Regions from separate parts of the Faecalibacterium sp. Marseille-Q4137 genome, predicted to be linked through region 2. Evidence: predicted binding sites of a transcription regulator. Region 2 holds the regulator's gene; each other region holds the start of a gene.
The links. Region 2 encodes Rex, which represses fermentation and respiration genes when NADH is low (regulators of the CRP and FNR family bind a similar motif). Its sites were predicted from a motif close to ATTGTTAANNNNTTAACAAT; they were not measured.

Region 1 (7,910 bases), on a different contig from region 2:
TGCTCAACTCCTCCACTGCCATGACGTAGGACAGCACATCGCCGCCTGCACCGCCGACAGAGGTGGGGAAGTAAATGCCCATCATGCCCAGCTTGCCCATCTTCTCGACGGTCTCTTTGGGGAAGTACTCTTCTGCATCAACCTTCTTAGCCAGGGGCTTGACTTCGTTTTCAGCAAACTCGCGGTACATCTTCTGCACCATCTGCTGCTGCTTGGACAGAGTAAAATCCATCGCTATATCCTCCTAACGGGTGTTTTTTATCTCCCGGGGTCGGGGTTCTCCCCTTCCCGGTTGCAAACAAATTCCTCCCGACCGCTTTCCCCACGGCCGGGAGAAATGTTTATCAGAAATTACAGCTGGTCAACAGGGGTCTTGGTGCGGTCTGCGTTGTAAACGTAGAAGCCCTTGCCGGTCTTGCAGCCCAGGTTGCCGCCGCGGACCATCTTGCGGATCAGCGGGCAGGCGCGATACTTGCTGTCGCCGGTCTCATGGTACAGGACATCCATGATGGCCAGGCAGATATCCAGGCCGATGAAGTCGCCCAGCTCCAGGGGTCCCATGGGGTGGTTGGCACCCAGCTTCATAGCGGTGTCGATGCCTGCGATATCAGAAACGCCCTCCATCTTGATGAAGGCAGCCTCGTTGATCATGGGGATCAGGATGCGGTTGACCACAAAGCCTGCAGCCTCGTTAACCTGAACAGGATTCTTGCCGATGGCCACGGAGATCTCCTTGATCTTCTCAACGGTCTCTGCGGGGGTGTTGCAGCCGGCGATGACCTCGATCAGCTTCATGCGGTCAGCGGGGTTGAAGAAGTGCATACCGACCAGAGGACGGCTCAGGCCCTTGCCGATCTCGGTGATGGACAGGGAGGAAGTGTTGGAAGCGAAGATGCACTCGGGCTTGCAGATCTTATCCAGCTCGCCGAAAGTGGTCTGCTTGACCTTCATATCCTCAAAAGCAGCCTCAACGATCAGGTCGCAGTCTGCGCACAGATTTTCCTTCAGGCCCGGGGTGATGGCTGCAACGATCGCGTCAGCCTTTTCCTGGGGGATCTTGCCCTTAGCAACCAGCTTCTCGTAGCCCTTCTTGATCTTTGCCAGGCCGTTCTCAGCCCACTCCTGCTTGATGTCGCACAGAGCAACGGTGTTGCCCTCAACCTGTGCAAATGCCTTTGCGATGCCCTGGCCCATAGTGCCAGCGCCGATAACACCGATCTTCATAGGAAATCTCTCCTTTAATATCAAAAATTATGTAACGGATTAGTTGTTGGTGAACACTGCCTTGGGCTTCGGTTTCTCACGGCTCAGGAAGCAGGCCATGCCCTCCTGCTGATCGTGGGTCTCGAAGCAAGCACCGAACAGCTTCTCCTCAACTTCCACAGCCTTCTCAATGGGCAGGCTGATGCCACCGTTGATGGCCTTCTTGCAGTTGCGCACTGCAATGGGAGCGTTTTTGGCGATCTTGCCGGCCAGCTTCAGTACGTTCTCCATCAGTTCAGCCTGCGGATACACGGCGTTGACCAGACCAATGCGGTAAGCCTCGTCTGCCTTGATGTTCAGGGCAGAGTAGACCAGCTGCTTTGCCATGCCCATGCCGACCAGACGTGCCAGACGCTGGGTGCCGCCGAAGCCCGGGGTGATGCCCAGACCAACTTCGGGCTGACCAAACACGGCGTTGTCAGAGCAGATGCGGATGTCGCAGCTCATGGCCAGCTCATTGCCGCCGCCCAGTGCAAAGCCGTTGACGGCTGCAATGACGGGGATGGGGAAGCTCTCGATCATCAGGAACACGTCATTGCCCAGCTTGCCGAAGGCCTCACCCTCTGCCTTGGTCATGGTGCTCATGGAGCCGATATCAGCGCCTGCAACGAAGCTCTTGTCGCCTTCGCCGGTCAGGACGATGCAGCGGATGGTCTCCTGATCGACAGCCTCAAAAGCTGCCTTCAGGTCTGCCAGAACCTCAGGGTTCAGGGCATTCAGTGCCTTGGGACGGTCGATGGTGATGATCTCGACAGCGCCCTGCACCTCGGTTTTTACAAAAGCCATTGTGAAAACCTCCAATTCAGATTCTCAGTGTTTCAAAACAGCTCCCGCGCCCCGGCAGAGTCTCCGGTCTGAGCCGGGGCGCGGGCTGTCATTCAATTCAATTCCAAAGGGGGAGCTTACATCTCAACGATGGTAGCGCAGCCCATGCCGCCGCCGATGCACAGGGTAGCCAGACCCTTGTGAGCACCACGGTGCTTCATAGCGTACAGCAGAGTGACCAGGATACGAGCGCCGGAAGCGCCGACCGGGTGGCCCAGAGCGATGGCGCCGCCGTTGACGTTCACCTTGCTCATATCGAAGTTCAGAGCCTGGCTGACAGCCACAGACTGTGCAGCAAATGCCTCGTTGGCCTCAATCAGGTCCATATCAGCAACAGTCAGGCCAGTCTTTGCCATGACCTTCTTGGTTGCTGCGATGGGGCCCAGACCCATGACCTCAGGCTCAACACCGGCCAGAGCGCCAGCAACCCAGGTTGCCAGAGGCTCAACGCCCAGCTCCTTGGCCTTTTCCTCGCTCATAATGACCAGAGCAGCAGCGCCGTCGTTGATGGCGGAAGAGTTGCCTGCGGTCACGATGCCGTCCTTGGTGAAAGCGGGCTTCAGGGTTGCCAGCTTCTCGACCGGGGTCAGACGGGGGCCTTCATCGGTATCAAACACGGTGTCGCCCTTCTTGCCCTTGATGACAACAGGAACGATCTCATCCTTGAAAGCGCCGTCCTTGATGGCCTTGTCAGCCTTGACCTGGCTGTTGTAGGAGAACTCATCCAGCATCTCGCGGGTGATGGGGCTGTAGCCGTACTTCTTCTGGAAGGTCTCGTTGGTGCAGACATTCTCAGCGGTCATGCCCATGTGCTTGTTGAAACCGGTGGCATCCCACAGAGCATCGTTGACCATGGTATCGACCAGCTCGCTCTTGCCCATGGGAGCGCCCATGCGGTAGCCGTAACGGCCCTTCATCATTGCAAAGGGAGCCATGTCCATGTTCTCCATGCCGCCTGCGACCACGATATCAGCATCGCCTGCCTCGATCATCTGAGCAGCCATGTTCACGCAGTTCAGACCGGAACCGCAGACCACGTTGACGGTGACAGCGGGGGTCTCGATGGGCAGGCCAGCCTTCAGGGAAGCCTGACGGGCAACGTTCTGGCCCAGACCAGCCTGGATCACGCAGCCCATGTAAACATGATCGACCTGCTCAGGCTTGACGTTTGCGCGGTTCAGAGCCTCCTTGATGACGATGGAGCCCAGCTCAGCAGCGGGGACGTTGGCAAGGGTGCCACCGAACTTACCAATGGCGGTACGGCATGCAGATGCGATAACGATCTTTTTCATGTGAATAGCCTCCTGATTGTGTATGTTGTGATTTAAGAAAGACTGTTTTATCAAAACGCCGAAGCGTTTCTTGCATAAGGAATGGGGTCAGACGTTCTCTCCCCTGCTGCGCAGCTCAGCCATCTTCTGCTCCACGGCGGCTTCCACATTCGGAGTAACGAACTTGGAGATGCTGCTGCCGTAGCGGGCGGCTTCCTTTACAATGGTAGAGGAAAGATAGCTCCACTTGATGCTGGTTGCAAGGAACATGGTCTCGATGCCGGGCATCAGCGCATGATTGGTCTGCGCCAGCTGGATCTCGTTTTCAAAATCCGTTACCGCCCGCAGGCCCCGCACCATGACCGAAGCGTGGCGCTTCTTGGCGAACTCCACGGTCAGGCCGTCGAAGCTCTCCACCGTGACATTGGGGATCCCCTTGCAGCATTCCTGCAGCAGGGCCACCCGCTCCTCCACGGTGAACAATGGGTGCTTTGCACTGTTGATGAGCACGGCCACGATCAGATGATCGTTGATCTTTGCCGCGCGCTTGATGATATCGAGATGACCTCGTGTGACCGGATCGAACGACCCGGGGTAAACTGCAGTTGCCATCGGTTTTGTCCTCCTTGCGCGCCTTTGAAAAGCGCATTGGTTCTGACATGATAGCACTTTCCAGTTTGCTGTGCAAGATGTTCTTTTCTTCTGCTACGGTGCATCGTTAATTTTTAAACAATCTTACCCGCAGTGCCACGCTGCATCCTGCTACGCTATAAGTAAAGCACATCGTCAAAATTTTATCAAGTATTTTTTGTGTAAAATTTATTTTTTGTGCACCAAAGAATCTCTACAAAAAGCTAAGATTTTTAGTCATATTGCATTCAGCCCTGTTTTTTGCCGGGAAAGTATTGATTCTCCCGTTTGTTAATGATATAACTAAGTTGGAATTTACAATTCCTTTATGTTATTGTAAGAGAGGATGGTTTATAATGGATTTTACGGAATTGTATGCGCAGAAGAAAATGACAGCTGACCAGGCTGCCGCGTTGGTCAAAAGCGGCGACTGGGTGGATTACGGCTGGGCCGTGAACACCCCCGTTGCAGTGGACGCTGCCATTGCAAAGCGTCTGCCTGAGCTGGAGGATGTCAACTTCCGCGGCGGCATCCTGATGTGGGTGCCCGCCATCTTCCAGATCGAGGATCCCGCTGCCCACATGACCTGGAACAGCTGGCACATGGGTGGCATTGAGCGCAAGGCCATTGCCCAGGGCTTTTCCTTCTACTCCCCCATCCGCTACTCTGAACTGCCCCGCTACTATCGCGACAGCTCTGACCCCGTGGATGTGGCGGTGTTCCAGGTGACCCCCATGGACGAGCACGGCTATTTCAACTTTGGCCCCTGTGCTTCCCACCTGGGTGCCGTCTGCGATAAGGCCAAGAAGATCATCGTTGAGGTCAACCGGAACATGCCCAAATGCCTGGGCGGCACCGAGAACTGGGTGCACATCTCTCAGGTTGCCGGTGTTGTGGAGGGCAGCAACCCGCCCATCGGCCAGATGGCCGCTGCCGGTGCCGCCACCGAGGTCGATCTGAAGGTGGCAAACCTCATCGTCCCGCAGATCCCCGACGGTGCCTGCCTGCAGCTGGGCATCGGCGGTATGCCCAACGCCATCGGCAACCTGATCGCGCAGAGCGACCTGAAGGATCTGGGCGTGCACACCGAGATGTATGTGGATGCCTTTGTGGATATTGCAAAGGCCGGCAAGATCACCGGCCGCCACAAAAATCTGGACAAGGGCCGTCAGGTCTATGCCTTTGGTGCCGGTACCCAGAAGATGTACGATTACCTGAACGACAACCCGGAGTGCATGGCCGCTCCCGTGGAGTACACCAATGACATCCGCAGCATCTCCGCCATCGACAACTTCATCTCCATCAACAATGCGGTGGATATTGACCTGTTCGGTCAGGTGAACGCGGAGAGTGCAGGCATCAAGCACATTTCCGGTGCAGGCGGTCAGCTGGACTTTGTTCTGGGCGCATACCTTTCCAACGGCGGCAAGAGCTTCATCTGCCTGTCCTCTACCTTTATGAATAAAAAGACCGGCAAGCTGGAAAGCCGCATCCGTCCTACCCTGGAAAACGGCAGCATCGTCACCGACACCCGCGCAAACGTGCACTACCTGTGCACCGAGTACGGCTGTGTGAACCTGAAGGGACTGACCAGCTGGGAAAAGGCAGAAGCACTGATCAGCGTGGCACACCCCGATTTCCGGGACGAGCTGATCGCCGAAGCCGAAAAGCTGCACATCTGGCGCAGGAGCAACAAGCGCTGACATTGCCGCAGGGAATCCTGCTGTCTGCGGCAGGAATGGAGTTTCTATGACATGATGGACAAAAAACCGCATATCAAACCCTATCTCTACGGAATGTTCGCAGGCTTTGGCGCGATCAGCCTGAGCATCCTCTTCTTTTTCCTGATCTACCGCTTTCAGGGCTTCGGCAATGCCGTTTCGACCCTGACAGGCATCCTGATGCCCTTTATCTACGGCAGTGTCATTGCCTATCTGCTCAAGCCGGTGTGCAACTGGCTTGAAGCATTTCTCCACAAGCTGTTCCCGGAAAGGATGCACCGCTTTGCCAACATGCTGGCCGTTGCTCTGACCATCCTGTTCGGTCTGCTGCTGATCTACGCGCTGATCATGATGATCGTGCCGCAGCTCATCAACAGCGTGACCGCCCTGTACTACACGGCACGGGACAACATCGGCGACTTTGTGGAGTGGATCTCCAAGCAGGAGTTCATTGCCAACAACAAAAAGCTGCTGGACTTCATCGAGAACTCTTACGACAGCCTGGATGCCAACCTGGATGCCTGGATCAAAAACACCCTGCTCCCCTCCATGCAGAACATCCTCAGCGGTGCCGCTGTAGGCGTGGTGAATGTGGTGACCTGGATCAAAAATTTCATTATCGGCCTCATCGTTTCGGTGTATCTGCTGGCCAGCCGGAAGAAATTCGGGCAGCAGGGCAAGCTCATCCTTTATAGTTTGGTCAAGCCCCGCTGGGCCGACCTCATCATGGAGGAAGTCCGTTACGCTGACCGGATGTTCGGCGGCTTCATCAACGGCAAGATCCTGGATTCCGCCATCATCGGCGTGCTGTGCTATATTGCCTGCCTGATCTTCAAGTTCCCCAGTGCCCTGCTGGTGTCGGTCATTATCGGCGTGACCAATGTTATCCCCTTCTTCGGCCCCTTCATCGGTGCCATTCCCGCCACCCTGCTCATCCTGATCCAGAACCCCATCAAGGCGCTCTGGTTCGTGCTGTTCGTTCTGGTGCTGCAGCAGGTGGACGGCAACATCATCGGACCCAAGATCCTGGGCAACACCACCGGCCTTTCCAGCTTCTGGGTGCTGTTCGCCATCCTGCTGTTCGGCGGCCTGTGGGGCTTTGTGGGCATGATCATCGGCGTGCCGCTCTTCGCAGTCATCTATGATGTCATCAAAAAGCTGGTGTTCCACGGCCTGAATCGCAACGACGAATCCGGCATGGTAAACCTCTATCACGATGCCTTCGGTGACCCCGACGACGAGTGATCCGGCACAGCCCGCTGCACCGCAACCTGCCGAAAACTAGTAAACCTTCCCTGCCCCCGCATCAGAGCACTTCCGATGCGGGGTATTTTTTAGCCATGCCGTACCATAAGAACGTATACAAAGGAGAACGATTTAATGGGTATTAAAATCATGTTATTGGGTATCGCCGTTATTCTGGCTGGGATTGCCTTATCTATAAGTAATATTTTTGCTTTTGTTGGTGGAGCCGCAGGTCTTTTAATCACAATTGCCGGTATGTTTGTACGGGGCAAAAACACAACCGAGATATAATTCACGGAGGTTTGACAAATGACTTACACGATCGCGATCATTTCTACTTTAGCGGCATGGTTCGTTGGGCTATTTGCAGACGTAAACATCGATTTTGGAGACCCGCAAGGATTTCTAGCGCTCAGGGTGCTGTTTCCTGTTTTGGCTATGGGAATTTGTATCCTGAAGGCACTTAAAGAGAGCCATAAATCATAAGCAACTTCTGCTTTACACAAAAAAATTTCCCTCCCCTATGCCGTCTCAGCACATCGGGAGGGAAATTTTTCTATTTCAAGGGCTTATGCCTGCAAATCACTGCTGATTGGGCTTCCAATCCTTATAGTTCTCGTAACGGCTCTCGCGGATCTTGGTATGGGACCAGATCTCGTCGGCGGTCGGCTGCCAATTGGCTGCGTAGCTCTTGCACTTGTCGCACAGATGATCGACGCTTTCCGGACTCTGGAGGTCGGTGCTGTGGGCACCGGTCTCGTGAACCATCTTGCGCAGCAGCTCGGGGTTTTCCAGCATGGGGCAGGGGCGCAGATGGTTCTTATTGAAGGGCTGGCCGTTGTGGTAGGCCATGAACAGCGGACTCTGCAGGATCTCCAGGATGCTGCTGTCATGGATGTTGGCATTGGAGTAGTGGATGAACACGCAGGGTTCAGCGTCACCAGCCGAGTTGATG
Region 2 (7,910 bases):
GGCTGGGGGCACAGATCCTGCATTCCCCCGCCCAGCGGGGCCTTGCGGGGGCCCGGGCGCTGGCAGAGACCACCGCCGCCGAAAAGGGCTGGTACTATATGAACTGGCTTGCCAACGACGATAACCCAGAATACCACCGCCGGGTGACCGGCCCCGCCATCGTGCAGGCCATCTCCCGGGAGGGCCGCAGTCTCGTGGACACCATCACCGTCGGCGTGGGCAGCGCGGGCACCATCACCGGCGTAGGCGAGACCATCAAGGCCTGGACCAACGATGTCCGCATCGTGGCCGTGGAACCCTTTGAGAATCAGGCTCTGGGCGGCGGCTTCACCGGCGGGCACGGCATCCCGGATATCGGCTACGGCATCGTGCCGGGCAATTACAACGCCTATGTTGTGGATAATGTAGCCGCCGTTACCAGCACCGATGCCAACCGCACTGCACAGCGGGTCCTTGCCACCGATGCCATTCCCGCCTCCCCTGCCGCCGGTGCAGCCCTCCACGCCGCCGCACAGCTGATTGCCACCGGCACCAGCCGCTCGGCGCTGGCTATCTTCAGCGGACGGCAGGTATTTAATCTATAAAGAAAAGAGAGTTCCAAATGACCAAGGATATGACGACCGGCCCGATCGCACCGCTGCTGGTCAATTTCACCATTCCCCTTGTGCTGGGCAACCTGTTCCAGCTGACCTATAACGCCGTGGACAGCATCATTGTCGGCAAATTCGTGGGCGAGGATGCCCTTGCCGCCGTGGGCACCTCCAACCCGCTGATGACGCTGGCGATTTTGTTCATCAACGGTGTCTGCCTGGGTGCAGGCATCCTTGTCAGCCTGGCGTTCGGTGCAGGCGACACCGAGCTGGTGGAGCGTCAGGTCTCCACCACCGCCATTGCAGGCTCCGTCTTTTCCCTGATGTTCTCGCTGACCTGTGTGATCCTGGCAAATCCGCTGCTCCGTCTGCTGCAGGTGCCAGAAGAGATCCTTCCCATCGCTGTGAACTACCTGCGCATCGTGTTCGGCGGGCTGCTGTTCACCTTCTTCTATAATTTCCTCGCCGCTACCATGCGCGCGCTGGGCGACAGCAAAAGCGCGCTGTACTTCCTGATGATCAGTTCGGTGCTGAACATCGGCGGCGACCTGTTCTTTGTTGAGGTGCTGGATTGGGGCTCCGAGGGCTGTGCCCTTTCCACCTTGCTGAGCGAAGCGCTCTGCTGCGTGCTCTGCCTGATCTATATCCGCTGGAAGGTCCCTGTGTTGCAGCTGGGCAGGCGCTGGTTCATTTTTGACTCCTCGCTGCTGAAAAAGACCATCAGCTACGGCTGGACCAGCGCCATGCAGCAGGCCACCGTTCAGCTGGGCAAGATCGCCATTCAGGCCATCGTGAATACCATGGGTGTCAACGCCATGGCAGCCTTTGCCGCCGCAGGCCGCATCGATGACTTTGCCTATGTGCCCCAGCAGAACATCGGCCATGCCACCACCACCCTGATGGCCCAGAACCGCGGCGCGGGCAAAAAAGAGCGTGTCCGCGCCAGCTTCTTCTGCGGCCTGAAGCTGGAGTTCCTCTACGCCATTTTTATCACCGCTATCTGCTTCTTCTTTGCCGAGCCCATCATCCGGCTCTTCATCACCGATGCCGCCGTGGTGCATCTGGGGGTGCGCTTTTTGAAGCTGGTCTCCCTGTTCTATCTGATGCCCTCGCTGACCAATGGCATCCAGGGCGGCTTCCGCGGCCTGGGCGACCTCAAGATCACCCTGAACAGCAGCACGCTCAACATGGCAGGCCGTGTGGCGGCCGCTGCCGTCTTTGTGCTTCTGATGAAGATGGATATTGAGGCCCTGCCGTACAGCTATGTTGTGGGCTGGTTCCTCATGCTGGTCTATGAAGCCCCCATGATGGTAAAGTATCTGCGGAAGGGTGAGCTGTAAGCCTGACACCGCCCCGGGCAGACCCGTGCTCTCACTCTGCCCGCTCGATCTCCCGGTACAGCCATTCCAGTGCATCAGAGATGCCGCCCAGCTGATCGATGAGCTTCTCCTTTACGGCCTTTTTGCCGTCCAGCATGGTGCCCACGTCCATCACCAGCTCACCGGTGCGGAGCATCAGCTCCGAGTAGCGCGCTGCCGTAATGCCGCTGTGGCCCGCCACAAAGCCGGTGATGCGCTCCTGCATCTGCTCGAACCACCGCATGGTCTGGGGCACGCCCAAAATCATGCCGGAGTGGCGGACCGGGTGCACCGTCATGGTCGCCGTGGGCACGATAAAGCTGCGCCGGGCGCTGACTGCCAGCGGGATGCCGATGGAGTGGCCCCCGCCCAGCACGACCGTGGCACTGGGCTTTGAGATGCTGGCAATGAGCTCTGCCAGCGCCAGCCCGGCCTCCACGTCCCCGCCCACGGTATTGATGAGCACCAGCAGGCCCTCCACAGCGGGGTCCTCCTGCACTGCCACCAGCTGCGGGATCACATGCTCATACTTGGTGGTCTTCTGGCCCTGCGGGGCCTCCACATGGCCCTCGATCTGGCCGATCACGGTCAGGCAGTGGATGGCATGGGGGCCGCGGGTGCGCCACACCGTGCCCAGATCTTCCAGCTGCTCTTTCTCCAGCCGCTGCTGTTCGGTGGTTTCCTTTTCATATTCCGGCATGTTGGCTCCTCCTCAGGGTGTTTTTTTCAGTGTTCCCGGGGATCGAAGCAATATGCGGCGGCTAAGATTTCTTTACTTTGAAAAAAATTGGCCCAGAGGATTTGACATTCTGTCTCATTGCAGTATACTTTATACTAAGAATAAGATTGACAAGTATATATCATTATTGTTCAGAAACTGTCTTAATCGCCGGTGCACCTTGCAGGGCGCAAAGAGACCGGCATTCCCTTTGGATGAAAGGAGAACCATTTCCATGAACAATCCCGGCAAAGCTTCCCTTCCGGTGATCAAGCGCCTGCCCAAGTACTACCGCTACCTGCGGACGCTGAAGAACGACGGTATCACCAGCATCTCCTCCCGCGAGCTGGCCGCCCAGATGGGCACCACGGCCTCTCAGGTGCGGCAGGATTTCAATTGCATCGGCGACGTGAACGGCCGCCAGGGCATCGGCTACTCGGTGGAGAACCTGCTTTCCATCCTGGAGCATCTGTTGTTCGGCAACGGTGACCTGCTGCCCACCATCCTCATCGGCTGCGGCCGGTTGGGCAAGGCAGTCAGCCGCTTCATCACCACCGACACCAACGGCTACAAGCTGATCGCCGCCTTTGACAATTCCCCCAGCGAGGTGGGCAAAGAGATCAACGGTATCCAGATCTTACACGTTGACGAGCTGGAGGCCTTCTGCGCAGAGCATAAGCCTGAGGTGGCTGTGTTCTGTGTGCCCCGCAGCGGTGCGGAGGAGCTCAGCGGCCGGCTGGTCGAACTGGGCATCAAAGGCTTCTGGAACTTCTCCCACTATGACCTGTCGGTGCCCTACCCCGAAGTGGTGGTGGAGAACGTCCACCTGGGCGACAGCCTGATGAGCCTGGGTTACCGCCTGCGCAATCAGGACTGATCTAACATCTATTCATAACGTATCACAGAAAACAGGCAGCCCTCTCCCCCCGAACGAGCAGAGAGGGTTGCCTTTTTATGAGGAGAGCAACTATGGCGAAGCTATACTTCCGATACGGTGCCATGAACAGCGGCAAAAGCACCGCGCTGATGCAGGTGGCCCACAACTACGAAGAGCAGGGGATGCGGGTGCTGATCCTGAAGCCCCAGGTGGATACCAAGGGCGGCGGCGAGCTGGTCAGCCGCCTGGGCGTGCGCCGCAGGGCCGACCTGCTCATTCCGCCCGAGGTGGATGTGTTCGAGGCCGTGCGCGCCGCTTCTGCCGGGGAGCAGCCGCTGGCCTGTGTTCTCTGCGACGAGAGCCAGTTCTTTACCCCGGCACAAGCCGAGCAGCTGTTCATGGTCACGGTAGACCTGAACATCCCGGTCATCTGCTACGGCCTGCGGTCAGACTTCTCCCTCAAGGGCTTCCCCGGCTCCACCCGTCTGCTGGAGCTGGCCCACACCATTGAGGAGATGAAGACCATCTGCACCTGCGGACGCAAGGCCACCTGCAACTGCCGCAAGGTCAATGGGGAGTTCGTCTTTGAGGGCGAGCAGGTCGCCATCGATCTGGAAAACGATGTGCAGTACGTCAGCATGTGCCCCCAGTGCTATTTCAAGGCACGGCGGGCGTTTTACGCCAAACGGAACGCACAGTAAGTGTCGATCTCCGGCAGGCACAGGAGCCCTCTTCTGCGTGAGATCCCAGATCTCCCAAAAGATTTTTACAGTTTTCAGAGCGCTGCCCAGCCGGGCGGCGCTCTTTTTTGCTCGTCCCCTTTTGAAGTGATATATCAGTTGTATCCCACTGCGAACGTTTTTTGCGCAATTGATATATCAGTTTATAAAACAGCGATATCGTCACTTTTTTCACACGTTGTATACAACATTATACCGTCAATTTCGCAACAAGTTACAATATTATTGCAATTTTAGAGGTTCTGCTACACTCTCTCGGCCCGTTTCTATGCAATCTATCCAATTATGCAGATTGCATATTTTTTCGCTCCAAGTTTATTCATTTCGGCAATGCCGTCAAATCGTTGCAAATCACTAGAGCAATATTTGTTCGTTTTTTGTCCGTATCACTTCAATTTACATCTTTCTTTTTCCCATCCCTTTTGTTATCATATTTGTATACAACGAGCCTTGTGCAGAAAGGCCCGCTCGATGTTTTTTGATTTATTAGGAGGAGAACAACAATGAGCAAGGCAATTTCCCGTCGTGATTTCCTGAAGGTCACCGGTGCTGTTGGTGCAGCTGGTCTGCTGGCTGCCTGCGGCGGCAATGGCGGCGCTGCTTCCAGCACCGCTTCTTCCGCAGCCGAGGCTGCTTCCGTGGCTGGCCTGAGCAGCGATCCCGTTACCCTGACCATGAGCTGGTGGGGCGGCGAGTCCCGCCACAACGCTTACCAGGAGGCCCTGAAGGCTTTCTCTGCTGAGCACACCACCATCACCGTCAACCCCACCTTCGCTGCATGGTCCGGCTGGGAGGACACCATGTCCACCAAGTTTGCAGGCGGCGTGGCTGAGGATGTCTGCCAGATCAACTGGAACTGGCTGTACAACTACTCCGGCAACGGCCAGACCTTCCTGGATCTGAACAGCGTCACCGATTACCTGGATATGTCCCAGTGGGACGACGCAAAGCTGGGTGCCTGCAACGTTGCAAATGCACAGCAGTGCGTGCCCATCTCCATGACCGGCCGTATCTTCTACTGGAACATGACCACCTTTAACAAGGCTGGCATCACCGAAGTTCCCGCCACTGAGGATGACCTGTTTGCAGCAGGCAAGGCTTTCCAGGAGAAGCTGGGCGATGATTACTATCCCCTGCACCTGGGCGCATACGACCGTATGATCCTGATGGTGTTCTACCTCGAGTCCAAGTACGGCAAGGACTGGGCAGATCCCACCACCTCTACCCTGAACTACACCGCTGACGAGATCGCCGAGGGCATCGACTTCATCAAGAGCCTGGTCGACGGCCACGTCATCATGCCGCTGCCCACCTACTACGGTGCAAACGGCGACGGTGCTACCCACCAGTCCAACGAGTGGATCACCGGCAAGATCGCTGGCATCTTCGAGTGGGATTCCGCTGCTTCCAAGTATCAGGACGCTCTGGACGAGGAGAACAAGCCCGGCTTCACCGTTGGTGAGGAGATCAAGTTCGGCGATTACAACGGCGGCTTCTCCAAGGTCTCCATGGGCATGGCCATCACCAAGACCTGCAAGAACCCCGCTGAGGCTGCTACCCTGATCGAGTACCTGTGGAACGGCGACGGCGCTGCCATCATGGGCTCCGAGTGCGGCGTCCCCGCTTCCAAGGCTGGTCTGGCTACCGCTCAGGCTGCCGGTAAGATCAACGAGCTGGTCGCCGAGGCAAACGGCAAGGTCATGAGCTTCGTTTCCTGCCAGCTGGATCCCCTGTTCGAGTCTTCCGATCTGAAGGCTACCGGCACCGGCACCTATCAGGAAGTGTTCGATACCGTTGACTACGACAACAAGAGCGGCGCAGATGTCGTTGACGTTCTGCTGGACGGCATGTCTGCTGTTGGCTACACTGTCTGATCTTCTTTGCTGACCTGAGTCAAAATACATATCAGGGGCATCGTCCACCCGTAGGCCCGATGCCCCTTTTTTCTCAGGTACAGGTTACAATTCTCTGACAAATCTGTTGCCAAAGTGTGACATAAGGTTTGTTGCACTGATTTTTACCAAAGGAGGATCCCCGGATGAAAGAAAGCAAAGCGCCCTCTCTCGGGCGTACCCCCGCACAGAAGTTCCTGGATAAGTGGCAGGGTCTGATCTACCTGATCCCCTGGATCATCGGCTTTATCGTGTTCAAGGCCATCCCCTTCGGTCAGTCGCTGTATTACAGCTTCACCGACATGAACTTCTTCAACGGCATCCACCAGTATGGCGTGATGAACTACGTCACCGCCTTCTCTGATGCCAAGGTCACCAAGGCTCTGGTCACCACCTTCAAGTACGCATTCATCACCGTGCCCCTGAAGCTGATCTTTGCTCTGTTCATCGCATACATCCTGAACTTCAAGATCGCCTGCGTGAACCTGTTCCGTACCGTTTACTACATCCCGTCCATTCTGGGCGGCTCCGTTGCCATCGCCGTGCTGTGGAAGGCCGTTTTCCGTGATGATGGTCTGGTCAACACCATCATCCGCGCCATCACCTTCGGCCACGCACAGGGCCCCTCCTGGCTGAGCGACCCCAACTATGCGCTGTGGATCATCTGCTTCCTGCGCATCTGGCAGTTCGGCTCCGCCATGGTGCTGTTCCTGGCCGCCCTGAAGGGCGTGCCTGCAGACCTGTACGAGGCTGCCACCATTGATGGTGCCGGTAAGTGGAAGCAGTTCTTCTCCATCACTGTTCCCATGATCACCCCCATCATCTTCTACAACCTGGTCACTCAGATCTGCCAGGCTTTCCAGGAGTTCAACGGCCCCTTCATCATCACCAACGGCGGCCCGCGCAACTCCACCACCCTGATCTCCATTCTGGTTTACAACTACGCCTTCAAGTCCAACCAGATGGGCATGGCTTCCGCTCTGGCCTGGATCATGTTCGTGATCGTCTGCATCCTCACGATCATCGCCTTCACCAGCCAGAAGAAGTGGGTCTACTACTCGGATGAAAGGTAAGGTGTGACAGTATGGGAATGAAAGCATCCAACGCCATCGCGACGTTTTTTAAGTATCTTGTCCTGATCCTGGTGGGCCTGATCATGATCTATCCCCTGCTGTGGATGGTCAGCGCTACCTTTAAGGACAACAGCGAGATCTTTGCAGGCATCGGCCTGTGGATCAAGAACCCCACCCTGGAGGGCTACAAGAACGCGCTGAACAACTTCGGCGGTTCCATCAACATCCTGCAGGCCATGCTGAACACTTATTCTTATGTTCTGCCCAAGGTCATCTGCACGGTGGTCTCCTCCTGCATTGCAGCCTACGGCTTTGGCCGTTTCGACTTCCCGGGCCGGAAGATCCTGTTCAGCATCATGCTGGCCACCCTGTTCCTGCCTCAGGTCGTTCTGAACGTTCCTCAGTTCCTGCTGTACACCAAGTTCGGCTGGGTCAACAGCCCGTTCTATCTGGCCATCTGGGTCCACACTGCATTTGCAACTGAGACCTACTTTGTTTACCAGCTGGTGCAGTTCATGCGCAATGTCCCGCGCGATCTGGACGAGGCTGCCGCCATTGATGGCTGCAACTCCTTCCAGACCCTGTACAAGGTCATTGTCCCCATGCTGATGCCCGCTCTGGTATCCTGCGCACTGTTCCAGTTCATGTGGAGCTGCAACGAC
Region 3 (7,910 bases), on a different contig from region 2:
CTCAGCAGCTCCTCGCAGTTCTTGGCGTTCATGCTGCCGCCGTACTGGACCGTGACAGCCTCGGCCACAGCCTCGCCGTACACTTCGCCGATGACCTTGCGGATCTGAGCGCAGACCTCCTCGGCCTGGTCAGCGGTCGCGGTCTTGCCGGTGCCGATGGCCCAGATGGGCTCGTAGGCAATGACCACATTTGCCATCTGCTCGGCGGTCACGTCGCGCAGGGCGATCTTGGTCTGCATCCGCACCAGCTCCTCGGTCACGCCCTCCTCGCGCTGCTGCAGGCTCTCGCCCACGCAGATGATGACCTTCAGGCCCGCATTCAGGGCAGCCAGAGCGCGCTTGTTCACGGTCTGGTCGGTCTCTGCAAAGTACTGGCGGCGCTCGGAGTGGCCGACGATGACGTACTCCACACCCAGATCCACCAGCATATCGGCGCTGATCTCGCCGGTGAACGCACCGGACTTCTCAAAGTGGACATTCTCAGCACCCACATGGATGTTGGTGCCCTTGGTCTTTGCCACAGCGGTGACCAGATCGGTGTAGGGGGTGCAGATAACGACCTCACAGGAAGCATCCTTGACGGCGGGGATCAGCTCATCCACCAGCTTGGCTGCCTCAGTGGCGGTCTTGTTCATCTTCCAGTTGCCTGCAATGATTGCCTTACGCTTTGCCTTATCCATTCTAACGATCTCCTTATCACAAAATACCTCCCCGCCGCCTTCGGTGCCGCCTCTCCCGGCAGGAGAGGCAGGATAAACGACATCTCCTGCCTCCCGGATGGAGAGCTGGCGAGCGTCGGCAAGCCTGAGAGATCTTATTATCCAAAATAAAAAGTGCGGCGGCGTATATGCCGCCGCACCTCAGTGATGCTGGTTCAGATGCTTATGCGTTCTGGATCACAGCGATACCAGGCAGCTCCTTGCCCTCCAGATACTCCAGAGAAGCGCCGCCGCCGGTAGAGATGTGGGTCATCTTGTCGCCCAGGCCCATCTGCTGCACAGCTGCTGCGCTGTCGCCGCCGCCGATCACGGTGGTAGCATCGCTCTCAGCCATAGCCTTGGCAACAGCCAGAGTACCAGCTGCCAGAGTGGGGTTCTCGAACACGCCCATGGGGCCGTTCCACACCACGGTCTTGGATGCCTTGACAGCATCGGCAAACAGCTTCATGGTCTCGGGGCCGATGTCACAGCCCTCCATGTCAGCAGGGATGGCGGTGACGGGCACCACAGTGACATCCACGGGAGCGTCGATGGGATCGGGGAAGTCCTTGATGCAGGCTGCATCCACGGGCAGCAGCAGCTTCACGCCCTTCTCCTTGGCCTTGGCCATCATTTCCTTGCAGTAATCCAGCTTGGTATCGTCGCACAGGCTCTTGCCGACCTCGTAGCCCTGAGCCTTGACGAAGGTGTAAGCCATGCCGCCGCCGATGATCAGGGTATCGACCTTCTCCAGCAGATTGGAGATGACGTTCAGCTTATCGGCAACCTTAGCGCCGCCCAGGATGGCGGTGAAGGGACGAACGGGATCGTTGACTGCGTTGCCCAGGTACTTGATCTCCTTCTCCATCAGGTAACCGACAGCGGTATCCTTGATGTAGTCGGTGACACCTGCGGTGGAGCAGTGTGCACGGTGGCAGCTGCCGAATGCATCGTCAACGTATGCATCTGCCAGAGAAGCCAGCTCCTGGCTGAACTCAGGCATGTTCTTGGTCTCTTCCTTGCGGAAACGGGTGTTCTGCAGCAGAACGACATCGCCGTTGTTCATTGCGGCAACAGCAGCCTTTGCGTTCTCGCCCACAACGTTGTCGTCATCAGCGAACACAACGGTCTTGCCCAGCTTTGCGCTCAGAGCCACAGCAACGGGTGCCAGGCTGAACTTTGCCTCGGGGCCGTTCTTGGGTTTGCCCAGGTGGCTGCACAGGATGACCTTAGCACCATCGTTGACCAGCTTCTGGATGGTGGGCAGAGCCGCATTGATGCGGTTCTCGTTGGTGATCACGCCGTCCTTCATCGGGACATTGAAATCGCAGCGGACAAGGACCTTCTTGCCGCAGTAATTCTGATCGTCGATCGTTTTCTTACCTAAACCCATGGTAACAAACTCCTCTCAAATTCTTTTCGTTCGGAATCGAATTTTGCTCTTCATCGGGGGCCGCGCACTGCGAACTTCCCCGTACATCCTTATTATAAACAAAAAGCGTGTGTATTGCAAGGACGGGGGATGGATAATTTATTAACAAACATTTGTTGCAGAAGCAAAGAAATGTGGTGATTTTGCCGGAACGCACCAAAAACCGCCTTTTTTTCTGAAAAAGACCCGCCGCAGGGAGTGTTCGCCCCCGCAGCGGGTCCTGTCCATTCAGAATGTTTTCCGGAACTTCTGCTTCACTTTTTCCAGATATTCCAGCACCAGCGGATTTTTCATGCCCAGCAGGATGACCGCGTATGCAGCCACTGAGCCCAGCACTGCCGCCAGAATGCAGATGAGATTGGGCAGAGCCAGTGCCTTGACCCCGGTACAGACAAGAACGATGCCCACACAGCCGCAGAGCACCGAGCCAACGGTGCGCCGGTCAGCTGAGACCGTGACCAGACCCCTGGAGCAGCGGATACAGAGCATCATGGAGCACAGCTCTGCCAGCAGGGTGGTAAAGGCTGCCGCATTCTCCCGGAACCGCGGGATGAGCAGGATGTTCAGCCCCACGTTCAAAATTGCACTCACAAGCGTTGCTACCAAAAATTGACCTTCTCTTTTCCATGGCACCAAAACACAAGTATTATAGAGCCACCCAAATAAACTTGCTACCAGTGCTATACTCAAAATGCGAAGTGGCACAGCTGCTTCCAGATAGCTTTCGCTTGAGATAAAAAGAACGACCTCTTGACTTAGTTCAAACAATCCCACTACAGCCGGAAGAACGGTTAATACCATTGCCCCGAATACTTTATTAAAAAGCCTTTCAAAATTCAGCCTATCCTGCATTCCCGCATAACGAGACAACCTCGGAACAGATACTAAAAGAATAGATGCCAGAACCGATTTTACCATCGTATATATCTTCATTGCAACGGTGTAAATTCCCACATGATAGTCTGAAGTTAAAACTCCGAGAATTGTCACATCTGAATTTACATAAATCGTAATTGCAAAGCTCGATGCAAAAATCAGAAGTATTGGTTTTAAATGCTTTTTCCAGTCTATTTTTGCTGTCAGTCGAATCGTGCAATATTTCCTAGCTCGAAAGAAGTTCAATATATTCGCACCTGCTGCGGCAAACACCGTAATTCCTGCGTAAATACAGTAATCGTCCTGCGTTTTAACAAATGCGAACATCATCAGAATTGATATTATTTGAAAAATAATACCTCTAACTGTGATATAGGTATACTCCTCAAAGATCGTGAACACCCATTCGGTGCCGATGGTCGTAAAGAAGATCTGTAAACTCAGCACCAGCATCAGGTCGGTATAGGCATGGAGCTTTGTCCAGAAAAGCATCGTCACAGCCAATGCCGCATAGGTCAGGGCCGTGGAGATCATATTGATGGAGAACATCTCCGATGCAAAAGCCGACAGTTTTTCCCGGTCGTTCACATAGCGGGAACCCTCACGCACCGCATAGGAGGAGATGCCAAGGCCTGCAAACAGCAGAAAATACCCGCAGACGGAGCTGGCAAAGTTCACTTTGCCCAAATTATTTACTTGTAGAATGTTAGATATGTACGGGAATGTAATCAGTGGAAAGATAATTTGTAGAATCGTCTTGATTCCACTCATTATTGCATTTAATGTAAGCGATTTCTTCATAACTAGATACTTTCACTCACCCTGTTTTTTCTTTACCCATGCGTCCCAGAAGAAATACGAATACATGGTTTTAAGCCAGTAAAAATATCTCTTTTCCTGAAGTTGCTGTTGCATCATTTCCTTTGCCCATCTGTAAAACCCTGCTTTTGCTTTCGGATAACCTTCTTCCATAAAGCGTGCACTCTTTCCATATTTAACCACTAACTCACGACAAACCTGTGAATATCCCGCTTTTGCAGTCTTCTGTACAAGTGATTCATTCGCATACAATACAACAATTCGCTCCCACGCCATCATTTCTGTTAATTTTCCAGTAAAATAATCGCACAGCGTTACCGACTGATCATTGCGGTAGTAATAGTATAATTCACTTTCCGAACGAACAATCTTAGATGCTTTTTTGATGCATTCTGCTAAGAAAAGAGTATCTTCTCCAATATACAGGTCATCAGAAAATCGAATATCCTTCACACAGCTTTTTCGGTATACTGCGCCGCAGGCGACCTTATGCGCTGCTGGTGTAAACCAATCGTACCGTCTTGCATCCAATATGCAAACTTTATCTGTAATTTGGGGAATATGTTCTACGTCACTGCCTTCCCAAACATCCAGCATTTTACAGTATGCAATTTCCGCGTCCGATTGCACCAACATCATTTCCAGCCGTTCTATAAATTCCGAATGAATAAAATCATCTGGATCAACAAATGAAATATACTTTCCTGTACTTTTTTCCAATCCCAGATTTCGCGCAGAAGAAACACCACCGTTTGGCTTGTGGTATATCTTGATCCGCGGATCTTTTTCCGCGTAGCGCTGGCAGATGGCAAGGGAGTTGTCTGTTGATCCATCATCCACCAGAATGATCTCCAGATCCCGATAGGTCTGACCGAGGATGCTGTCCAGACATTTTTCCAGATACTTTTCTTTGTTATAGATCGGCACAATGATACTGACGGTATCGTTCAGCACAAATTTTCCTCCCTTATTCTGCCGCCGGGCCATTCTTCAGCAGGAACAGTTTTGCATACAGCCTCCGGCTGCATCTGAGCAGCTGATACTTCTGCTGGCTGCTGGTGCAGAGCAGCTTTGCCGCTGCCGGGTCACACTCCTGCAGAAAGGCCTCCATTTTTGCGCGGCGCACCGTGTCCTGCATCAGATACGGATAGCAGTGCTCCACCACGCTCAGCATGGCGGCATCATTTTCTGTCATTCCCGGGTATGCTTCCCGGATGGCCTGATATTTCTGATAGCCCATATCCAGCTTATCCTCGTAGAACTTCATGTTCCTGCGGTGAAGGATGCTGTCCGGGCGCTGATAGTAATAATACAGCGGCACCGGGCGGTATGCGACCTTGCTACACTGCTGAAAAATGCGATATGTCGTGCCCTGATCTTCCATCATCCGCCCCAGTGGATAGCGCACCTCCCGGAACAGTTCCCGCTTGTAGAGCTTGTTCCAGGCAAAATCCCCCAGCTTATCCGAGACAAGGGTGCTGCGGATGGCCTCCCGGCCTGTCATACACTGCACCGGTACGGTGAGTTCTGCCGGGGCAAGCTCTTCCTCCCGTTCAAACGTCCGGAAGCCCACCACAGCCACGTCCGCATCCTTTTCCTGCAGGTCACAGCAAAGCGTTTCCAGCATCCGGCTATCCAGAAAGTCATCACTGTCCACAAAGCAGAGATACGTTCCCTGTGCCCGTTCGAGTCCCGCGTTGCGCGCTGCAGAGAGTCCCCCGTTTTTCTGGTGGACTGCTGTTACACGTTCTTCCTGTGCGGCATATTCGTCGCAGATGGCTCCACTGGCATCGGTGGAACCATCATCCACCAGCAGGACCTCAAGATTCCGATAGGTCTGGTGCAGGATGCTGTCCACGCAGCGGCGGAGATATCGCTCCACATTGTAGACCGGGACAATGACACTGATCAGCTCTGTCTCCATGTTCTGTTCCCTCAGAAGAATGTTTCTCTGCCAATGTGGAGGATCTCCGAGGTGTACGGGCAAATGGCATTGTTGCCCTGAATATACGCCTGATAGATCCAGATGATGACCAGCATTCCCCACATGGCAGCCTTCAGCAGCTTGCGCAGACGCTCATCCTCCACGCACTTGACCACACGTCCAATGGCGAGATAACGGAAGAACGCAAAATACAGGCAGATGCGGTAGAGCGGCACATTGATGTTGCGCAGCTGGGCCGTTGCCATCTCGATCAGGATCATCACGATCCAGAAATCGGCATCCGAGCGAGTAAAGCGGCGATGGCCCGCCCCTTCCTCTCTGGCATACCAGCGGTACAGCACAATGGGCAGGATCAGGAACGGCAGACGCACAATGATGGGATTCAGCGTGAAGCCGCCCGCATTGGCATCATAATAATATCCGTAAAGCCGATCAATGAAGTCCACATTCAGGGCCAGCCTGACCACAGCCTTGCTGAAGAAGGCAAGGTAGACCGAAAATGCCGCCAGGCCACCCTTGACCCACCAGTTGTCGAAATGCTGAAGCAGGATATAGATCAACAGCGCACCAAACGAGATAAAGGTGGCATTGTGGAACAGGCAGGAGACCGCCAGCAGTAGAACCGCCCAGTGATACTTTTTCTTCCACGCAAAGCTGAACGCCAAAAATGCCACACCCAGCGCCACAGACTGCCGCTCGGCATTGTAGGTATCGCCATAATACAGGCAGAGGTAAGCCAGCCAGCCATAGGGCACGGAGACATACTCCTTATACTGCACCAGCCCGATCATAAACAGGCCGCAGGCCAGCAGGTCCACCATAAAGTAGAGCCAGTGGACATCACCAAAAACATGGGCCGCCAGATAGACCAGCGTCATAAACAGCGGCTCTGTTTTGTGCCGCTGCCGGATGCAGGCCAGCAAACCATCCTGCAGCTTTGCATCCGCCACCCATCCCTCATACACCACGCTGTCCGTACCAATGGACGGGTCCCGCAAGCCTGCCAATACCGCCATCACCAGCACTGCCAGCGCCAGGCAGAGATAAAAGCCCTTCTCGTTGTTTTTCTTCGTCCGCAGGTGCTCGCCATAGGCGGCAATGCCCACAGAAACCGCAAAAGCCCCCAGATAAATCAGCATAACTTCTCCATTTTATTTTTCGACTGTGTGTTTATTTTTCCATTCTCCCAGCCCATAAACGGCATAAAACAGCCGCTTGCTGATCAGAAGTGTTTCCACTTTGATCCGGTCTGATCTTTTGGCCCAGGGCCACCGGGCAAGCGCCCGGTGTTCCTGCACAAAGCGGCAGATCCGTGCCTGAGCCTCCGGATAGCTGGCAAAATCGCCATCCAGAATGCCTTTCAGTGTCTTCAGGTATGTAACCAGCTGCAGGTACTCCGCTTCCGCTTTCAGCACAGGGACCGTTTCCGCAATAAAGCGGGTCACGTCTTCGCCCACATCCAGAATGACCAGATTCTTCTCGGCAATGCCGCTCTTCATGGTCGAACCGGTATGGATGCGGTAATCGTACATCGGTTCCGGAAACACTTCCACTTTTGCACAGCGGGCAATGGCCCGATACATCACCGCATAGTCCTCGTACAGGATGCCCACAGGGAACTGCAGATTGCCCCAAACCTCCCGCCGGAAGAAAACGCCGCCTGCCCCATGCCCGATGCCCTGATGCAGCAGCATCCGGCGCATGGTCTCTTCCCGGTTCAGCAGCTCTGGGATCTGGTGCGGATTTTCCGTCCGTCCCTCCGGCTGCTCTGTCGAGAACATCTCCAGCGGGGTCAGGGCTGCATCAGCACCATCTGCCTCACAGCGCTCCACAAATTGGTCAAACGCTGTGGAGCGGATCAGGTCATCGCTGTCCAGCAGGTAAAAATATTTTCCCTGCGTCTGTTGCAACCCAACGTTCCGGGCATCAGACTGCCCCCCATTGGGCTTATGGAACACCCGGATGCGGCCATCCTCCACAGCCAGTTCATCACAAAGTTCCCCGCTGCCATCGGTGGAGCCATCGTCTACCAAAAGCAGCTCCCAGTTCTGGTAACTCTGCGCCTGCACGCTCTGCACACAGTCCCGCAGATACGGATAAACATTATAGACCGGCACAATGACCGATACAAGCGGTTTTC

Region 1: the regulator Rex is predicted to act here: its motif matches at 4,074-4,093, upstream of coaD (pantetheine-phosphate adenylyltransferase).
Region 3: the regulator Rex is predicted to act here: its motif matches at 2,221-2,240, upstream of pgk (phosphoglycerate kinase).

The regions. Positions count from the first base shown of each region.
Region 1 is NZ_JAFREK010000001.1:4,926-12,835, reverse strand. It holds gene J3353_RS00070 (acyl-CoA dehydrogenase) at 1-232, opposite strand, end outside; gene J3353_RS00065 (3-hydroxyacyl-CoA dehydrogenase family protein) at 352-1,224, opposite strand; gene J3353_RS00060 (enoyl-CoA hydratase-related protein) at 1,264-2,049, opposite strand; gene J3353_RS00055 (acetyl-CoA C-acetyltransferase) at 2,166-3,380, opposite strand; gene coaD (pantetheine-phosphate adenylyltransferase) at 3,468-3,971, opposite strand; gene J3353_RS00045 (butyryl-CoA:acetate CoA-transferase) at 4,346-5,692, shown strand; gene J3353_RS00040 (AI-2E family transporter) at 5,744-6,955, shown strand; gene J3353_RS00035 (hypothetical protein) at 7,091-7,246, shown strand; gene J3353_RS00030 (hypothetical protein) at 7,265-7,441, shown strand; gene J3353_RS00025 (radical SAM protein) at 7,538-7,910, opposite strand, start outside.
Region 2 is NZ_JAFREK010000005.1:26,383-34,292, forward strand. It holds gene J3353_RS03420 (pyridoxal-phosphate dependent enzyme) at 1-584, shown strand, start outside; gene J3353_RS03425 (MATE family efflux transporter) at 602-1,930, shown strand; gene J3353_RS03430 (ClpP family protease) at 1,962-2,648, opposite strand; gene J3353_RS03435 (redox-sensing transcriptional repressor Rex) at 2,902-3,543, shown strand; gene J3353_RS03440 (thymidine kinase) at 3,636-4,244, shown strand; gene J3353_RS03445 (ABC transporter substrate-binding protein) at 4,787-6,157, shown strand; gene J3353_RS03450 (carbohydrate ABC transporter permease) at 6,322-7,248, shown strand; gene J3353_RS03455 (carbohydrate ABC transporter permease) at 7,260-7,910, shown strand, end outside.
Region 3 is NZ_JAFREK010000022.1:5,994-13,903, reverse strand. It holds gene tpiA (triose-phosphate isomerase) at 1-680, opposite strand, end outside; gene pgk (phosphoglycerate kinase) at 883-2,091, opposite strand; gene J3353_RS10000 (flippase) at 2,359-3,807, opposite strand; gene J3353_RS09995 (glycosyltransferase family 2 protein) at 3,820-4,779, opposite strand; gene J3353_RS09990 (glycosyltransferase) at 4,793-5,749, opposite strand; gene J3353_RS09985 (EpsG family protein) at 5,761-6,909, opposite strand; gene J3353_RS09980 (glycosyltransferase family 2 protein) at 6,922-7,910, opposite strand, start outside.